DNA from 2 places in the Exiguobacterium sp. s130 genome. Region 2 is predicted to be linked to the other one. Evidence: riboswitches for the same ligand, from Rfam matches in the RefSeq annotation. Region 2 holds a riboswitch; the other holds the start of a gene.
The links. A riboswitch is a leader RNA that binds a small molecule or an ion and turns the genes downstream of it on or off. The one in region 2 is predicted to bind S-adenosylmethionine.
Positions count from the first base shown of each region.

Region 1: linked by a shared signal. The riboswitch ahead of HZS85_RS14405 (Na+/H+ antiporter NhaC family protein) and the one ahead of HZS85_RS14105 (LLM class flavin-dependent oxidoreductase) in region 2 are both predicted to bind S-adenosylmethionine.

Region 1 is NZ_JACSNI010000007.1:14,286-17,705, reverse strand. It holds gene HZS85_RS14415 (aldo/keto reductase) at 1-123, opposite strand, end outside; gene HZS85_RS14410 (hypothetical protein) at 283-486, shown strand; gene HZS85_RS14405 (Na+/H+ antiporter NhaC family protein) at 526-1,836, opposite strand; SAM riboswitch class I at 1,918-2,022, opposite strand; gene HZS85_RS14400 (metal ABC transporter solute-binding protein, Zn/Mn family) at 2,092-3,060, opposite strand; gene HZS85_RS14395 (alpha/beta hydrolase) at 3,230-3,420, shown strand, end outside.
Region 2 is NZ_JACSNI010000006.1:91,315-94,734, forward strand. It holds gene HZS85_RS14095 (DUF817 domain-containing protein) at 1-778, shown strand, start outside; gene HZS85_RS14100 (DUF975 family protein) at 972-1,610, shown strand; SAM riboswitch class I at 1,720-1,822, shown strand; gene HZS85_RS14105 (LLM class flavin-dependent oxidoreductase) at 1,897-2,955, shown strand; gene HZS85_RS14110 (ATP-grasp domain-containing protein) at 2,952-3,420, shown strand, end outside.

The DNA.
Region 1 (3,420 bases), on a different contig from region 2:
ACGATAGCCGACACGTAGTGCTTCAGCAACAGCAGCGGGTGCTTCTGTTTCTTCGTCTACTTGCCAGACACCGAATCCGATTTGGGGAATCGTAATACCGTTTGAAAGTTTTGCGTATTGCATGTGTTACTCCTCCTCATAAAACGTAGTTTAGATTTGCTCGTTTAGTTTAGCACGAACGAACGAAACCGTCCGTTTCCATGCTCATGGAGGAATAGAATGGGTTAAAATAAAAGAGAATTCATCACATCTGACCGTATGTCAGAAAGAGGGGGAGAAAGGATGGCTCAAAAGAATAAAAAGCTATCAAAGGGAGCTTGGTTTAGTATTAGTGCCTTGTTGGTCACGCAAGCAGTTAGCCTGTTTTTCAGTGCACGAAAATCAGGACGTAACCCGTGGGTATGGGGAGGCGCGGGACTCCTTCAGTTTCCACTTCCAGCAATCGCGTATTTGATTTTAGAACGACAAGCGAAGCAGAAAAAATAATGAAACAGGTCCGATCACCATGATCGGACCTGTCGTTGGTTAAGAAGAGATTTTTTCCTGTTGAGCAACTGATTTTTTCGGACGTGGGAAACCAAAGATGATGGCAATCGATCCACAGACGAAGAGCAGGAACGGATAGAACAGATACGGAATCAGTTCTGGTGAAGCTGTCTTCGTCAACTCTGCTGCGATCAAGAGTTGTGCCCCATACGGAATGATACCTTGAATCCCACAAGAGAAGATATCAAGAATACTCGCTGATTTCTTGCGATCGATTTCATACGTATCGGCGATTTCAGCCGCGAGTGGTCCAGCGACAAGAATCGAGATCGTATTGTTCGCCGTTGCGAGGTTCGTTGCACTGACGAGTGCCGCCATACTGAATTCGGCACCGCGACGCTGTGAAATCTTGCGCGTCAACGTCTCCTTCAAGTAGGCGATTCCACCGTTGAACGTAATCAAACTGACGAGACCACCCATGAGGAGCGTCAAGATTGAAATCTCTGCCATGCCCATCATTCCTTTTGACATCGAAAGGACGAACCCACTTAAACCGAAGCTACCGTCAATCATACCGATGATGCCAGTGAGCAATGTACCACCAATGAGAACGAGGATGACGTTAACACCAAATAGTGCAAGGACGATGACGGCGAGATATGGAATCAATTTGTAGAACTCGAATGCTTTAGCCGTTACCGCATCGCCAGAACCAGAAACGAATGCGAGTAAGATGACCGTCAAGATGGCAGCCGGGAGAACGATCATGAAGTTCGTTCGGAACTTATCACGCATGTTCGTTTTTTGCGTTCGAACGGCAGCGATCGTCGTATCTGAGATGAACGACAAGTTATCGCCGAACATCGAACCCCCAACGACTGACGCTGCTGCGATTGCGACGTTGATGCCTGTTGCTTCATGAATACCGAAGGCGATCGGTGCGAGTGCAGCAATCGTTCCAGTCGAAGTTCCCATTGCCATCGAGATGAAGGCAGCGATGACGAACAGACCGCTCATCAGGAGTGACGGAGGTAGGAACGTTAAGGCAGCATTGACGGTCGCATCAATGGCGCCGATTGCTTCTGCCGTTCCAGAGAACGTACCGGCTAATAAGAAGATGAAGACCATAATCATGATATCGGGATTTCCGGCACCGGTTGCGATTCGTTCAACCGTTTGATTAATCGATCCTTTCGTCGTGATTGCAGCAAAGATCAGCGCGATCAAAGCAGCGATAAGAATCGGGAATTTGTAAAAGTCGTCATAGAAGATGCCGGCTCCGATGAAGAGGACCAGAAATACGACGAGGGGAAGCAGTGCCCATTTGTTAGGCGTGATCATTTCATTCATTGTTGACACCTCGTTTCTCAAAGATACAAAAAAAGACCCCTTCGCAAGAAAGAAGGAGGTCTTTATGAAATAAAGACGCTCTTCTTATCTCTCAAGCTTTCGCTTGCTGGATTTGGCACAGTACGAATCAAATCGTCCGCTGCCGAAACATCATTGGGCCAGTCCCTCCGTTTCTCGCGATAAAAAGAAGTCATTCAATTGTTGTAAAACACGTTTCTTACCGTACCGCATTGAGTAACGCGTGTCAACTGTACTTTACTGAAGTGCCTGTTCTAACGTCTGGACGTTTTCTTCCATCAACTTAAAATACGAGCTGTTTTGCTGCGATTTCGTCACCGACTCGAGGTTATGGATCGTCACGGATTTAGCTCCGATTTCTTTTTGGATGACACGCGCAACCTTTGGTGAAACCGTTTCTTCGAACGCGACGTATTTCAAATCATGCATCCGCGCTTCTTTCACTAAAGCAGCCAGTTGCTTTTGTGAGGGTTCATCGGAAGGGGAAATTCCGGCGATTGGAAGCTGCGTGAAACCATATCGTTCGGCGAGGTAACCGTAAGCTGCATGTGTGACGAGAAGTTCTTTTTTTGATCCGTCAGCGACGGCTTGCTTGAACTCTTTATCGAGTGCGTCAGCCTGCTGATCGAACGCTTTCAAGTTTTTTTCGAATGTTGCTTTGTCTTTTGGTACTTCTTTTGATAAGGCGACTGTGATAGAACGTGCCATTGCTTTGGCGTTGACAGGATCAAGCCAGACGTGTGGATCGTATTTTCCATGATCGTGTCCTTCCTCTTCGTGCGCCTGCTCATCTTCTGTATGTCCCTCTTCTTCATGTGCGTGAAGCGTAGCATCCGATTCCAGCAAAGTGACATCCTTACTCGTCTCGATGAACCGGACGTCCGTGCCTTTTAGACTCTCTTGGATTTTTTTTGAATAGGGTTCAAGTGTCGTACCCGTCAAAAGGAAAAGGTCACCTTTGGCAATCTCAGTGAGTTGCTTTGACGTCGGTTCATAGGAGTGCGGATCTGCTCCAGGTGGGACGATCATCTTGACGTTGACTTGATTACCACCGATTTCACGGGCAATGGCAGCTGTTGCGAACGTCGATGTATAGATTTCCGTCTTTTTATCATCTGAAGTCGATGAATCGGTGTTTGATCCACAAGCTGCGAGGATACTTGCGCTCGCGAATGCGACCGTTAAAGCAGGAATGATTTTTTTCATTATATGTTACCTCCGTTATTAAAACGTAATTATTCCGATTTGGACTTTTTCACTATAGCGGAACGTTTGAGAAGCGTCAAGTACGAATACCGAGACGTTCGACTTCTTTTAAAACGGGGTAAAAGGATAATAAAGTGAAGGAATTGGTACGTCTTTTGGAGGTGATCAAGTGAAACGTGAAACTGCATGGCTAATGGGGGGAGCTGCACTACTAACGACGGCAGCTGCGGGAGCAAGTATCTGGAACAATTACGGTGCATTACTTCGATGGACTGAACCTGCCTTGCCAATCACAGAAAAACAACTCGCATCGCGGACACTCACTTACAAACAAGTGGGAGACCGTACCTTACAACTCGA
Region 2 (3,420 bases):
GATCCGGCACCTGATTCGTTTTACATACATAGAAGCCGTCTGTTGCGTCTTTCCCGTCATGATTTTCGCAGCGCTTGCTCTTTCACGTTATCTTCCTGCTGAACCGATCGCGCGATACGATCTCCTGTTGCTATGGTGTCTTCTCGTCCAAATCGTCTTACTTGTCACGCGTTATGAAACGCTGGAAGAGTTCAAACTGATCTTACTCTTTCACGTGATTGGTCTAGCACTTGAACTGTTCAAAGTGAACGTTGGGTCTTGGAGTTATCCGGAACAGGCTCTAACGAAAGTGGCTGGTGTTCCCTTGTATGCAGGATTCATGTATGCAAGTGTCGCAAGTTATGTCTGTCAAGCGTTCCGAAGATTTCATTTACGCTTCACAGCATTTCCACCGCCTTGGCTTGCGATCAGCGTAGGCAGTCTCGTCTATCTCAACTTCTTCACCCACCATTGGATCTTCGATGCACGCTGGCTATTGATGGTCCTCGTCGTCCTTGTCTTCTATAAGTCATGGGTTCATTTTACGATCGAGCAGACGATCTACCGGATGCCGCTCGTCCTATCCTTTTTACTGATTGCCTTTTTCATTTGGATCGCGGAGAACATCGTGACGTTCTTTAAAGGCTGGGTCTATCCGCATCAGGAAGGAGGCTGGGCAGTCGTTGATCTTGGAAAATTGTCTTCTTGGTTCCTGCTTGTGATCATCACGGTTTTGATCGTCATCGTCGCGAAATACAAGCGTCAGGATCCGGCTGTGGAGATATATCAGCGTACATAGACGAAAAATATGACATTTCGTTTGCGATGAAGCGCTTCGATGTTCAACGTTCGTTCTAACATGTGGACGACAACTTGAGCGTGCTTGGCTCAACCAGCAACGAGACGGGAAATTATTGAAAAAAGAGTGAAACATTAGAAATTTTAAGCCGTAGAGTAAGGTGAGAACTTATTTTTCAAGGAGGACCTTACTCATGTCATCTCAATTAAAGAAAGCAGCGAAGGAGTCGCTCAGCGGTCGTTGGGGATTTGCAGTCCTAGCTTTTCTGCTGTTTAGTATTATTCAGGGTGTTCCTAATTTATTTGGATCGGATATCGATGAGCCGTCTAGTAGTATAGATCTCGTTGTATCATTGGTGTCGATTTTATTGATTCCAGTAGGAGTCGGTTGGACATGGATTGCCATGTCGATTGCTCGTGGCGAAGAAACGAAAGTGACGGATTTGTTTGAGCCATATGGTATGTTCCTGAAAGTGGTGGGGCTGGCCATTGTTCAGTTCATCTTTATCGCGCTCTGGACGTTACTCTTAATCATCCCTGGTATCATCAAGTCATTCTCTTACTTGTTGACGTTCTACATCCTTCGAGATGAACCATCGATCGGTATCCTAGAGGCCATCACGCGTTCACGCCAACTCATGGATGGTCACAAGATGGAAGCATTCTTACTCTTCCTATCATTCATTGGTTGGGCATTACTTGTAATCGTTACACTTGGTCTTGCTGTCTTATGGGTTGGACCATACTTCAGCGTCACGCTTGCCAAATTCTATGATCGTGTTCGTGGTGAACAAGCACCAGAGCCAACATCAGATTTCGTCGCACCATATTAATCCGGAATCCCGACACTACGTCGGGATTTTTCTTTGAAATAAATCCGATAGGAAAAGACGGTTTAATGGTTGCTTTAGTTCAATGAATTCTGTACGATGAATGCAACACATCTTATCTAGAGAAGTCGAGGGACTGGCCCGAAGACACTTCAGCAACCCCGCTATGGCGGAAGGTGCTACTTCCAGGAAGGAATACCTTCTGAAGATAAGAGCGGACAGGACAAGATACCGTCGCTCTTTTCGAACTTCGAAAAGAGCGTTTTTTTATGATAAGGGGGACGATGGAGTGGAGTATGGTTTTTGGTTACCGATTTTTGGGGGATGGTTACGTAACGTCGAGGATGAACAGATGCCAGCAACATTCGATTATGCGAAACAAGTCGCACAAACAGCTGAACGCATCGGCTTCTCGACGACGTTGATTGCGGAATTGAACTTGAACGATATCAAAGGCATCAAGGAACCGAGTCTTGAGGCATGGACAACGGCAGCGGCGATTGCTGCAACAACAGAACGCCTTGAGATCATGACAGCGGTTCGTCCCGGGTTCCATAATCCAGCGACGACGGCGAAGATGGCGGCAAACATCGATCAGTTGAGTGGAGGGCGATTTACGCTCAATGTCGTCTCAGCCTGGTGGGCAGAAGAAGCAAAACAATACAACGGTATTTTTACTGCACATGCTGAGCGCTATGCCCGGACGGAAGAGTTCGTCACGGTCATGAAAGGACTATGGGCAGATGCGTCACCGTACAGCTTCTTCGGTCATCACTACACGATCGAACAGGCAGAACTCCATCCGAAACCCGTCCAGCGTCCGGGGATTAAGCTCTACGCTGGTGGAGAGAGTGAAGCCGGAAAACGGACGATCGTCGAACATTGTGATGCCTACGTCATGCATGGAGGCACTGTTGAAGAAGTAGCTCATAAAATCAATGATATGAAAATACGCCGGGAAGCGACGGGACACGCACCGCTTGAGAGCTTCGGTCTTGCTGCCTACATCATTTGTCGGGATACGGAAGAAGAAGCGCTTCTTGAGTGGCAACGCATCACGGACGTTAAGGAAGACAGCGCCGGTTATGCCGGTTATCAAGATTTCATCAGTAAATCGCAACTCGAACAACAGGTCGAACGAAATGATTATTCCGTCTCGAACCGTGGTCTGCGACCGAACTTGATCGGAACACCAGAACAGATTGCCGAACGGATTCTAGCGTTCGAAGCCGTTGGTGTCACGTTGCTCTTGTTACAATTCTCACCACAACTTGAAGAAATGGAACGCTTTGCCCGTGACGTAATGCCACTGGTCGAAGCGAAACGAAAGGTAGGTCAACAATCATGACAAAAATTCATATTCTCCACGAAAACCAAGAATGGACGGATCATCTCATCAAACGTCTCGAAGAACTCAAGTTGCCGTACGAGCAGTGGCACTTAAATGAAGGAATCGTACCGTTAGATGAACTGCCGCCAGAAGGTGTCTTTTACAGTCGTATGAGTGCGTCTTCGCATACGCGGGGGCATCGTTACGCGCCGGAGTTGACGGAAGGGGTCCTCGCTTGGTTAGAAGAGCATGACCGGACCGTCTTTAACGGAACGCGTGCGCTTCGTCTTGAAGTCAGCAAAGTCAATCAATACACGGCGTTGCGGAAGGCTGGGATTCGTGTACCGAAGACGACGGCTGCCGTCGGACGCGATCAAATCGTACAAGCAGCAAAAGAGATCGGTGTTTCGTCATTCATCACGAAACACAACCGTGCCGGGAAAGGTCTCGGCGTCCAGTTATTCCATTCGATTGAAGCACTTG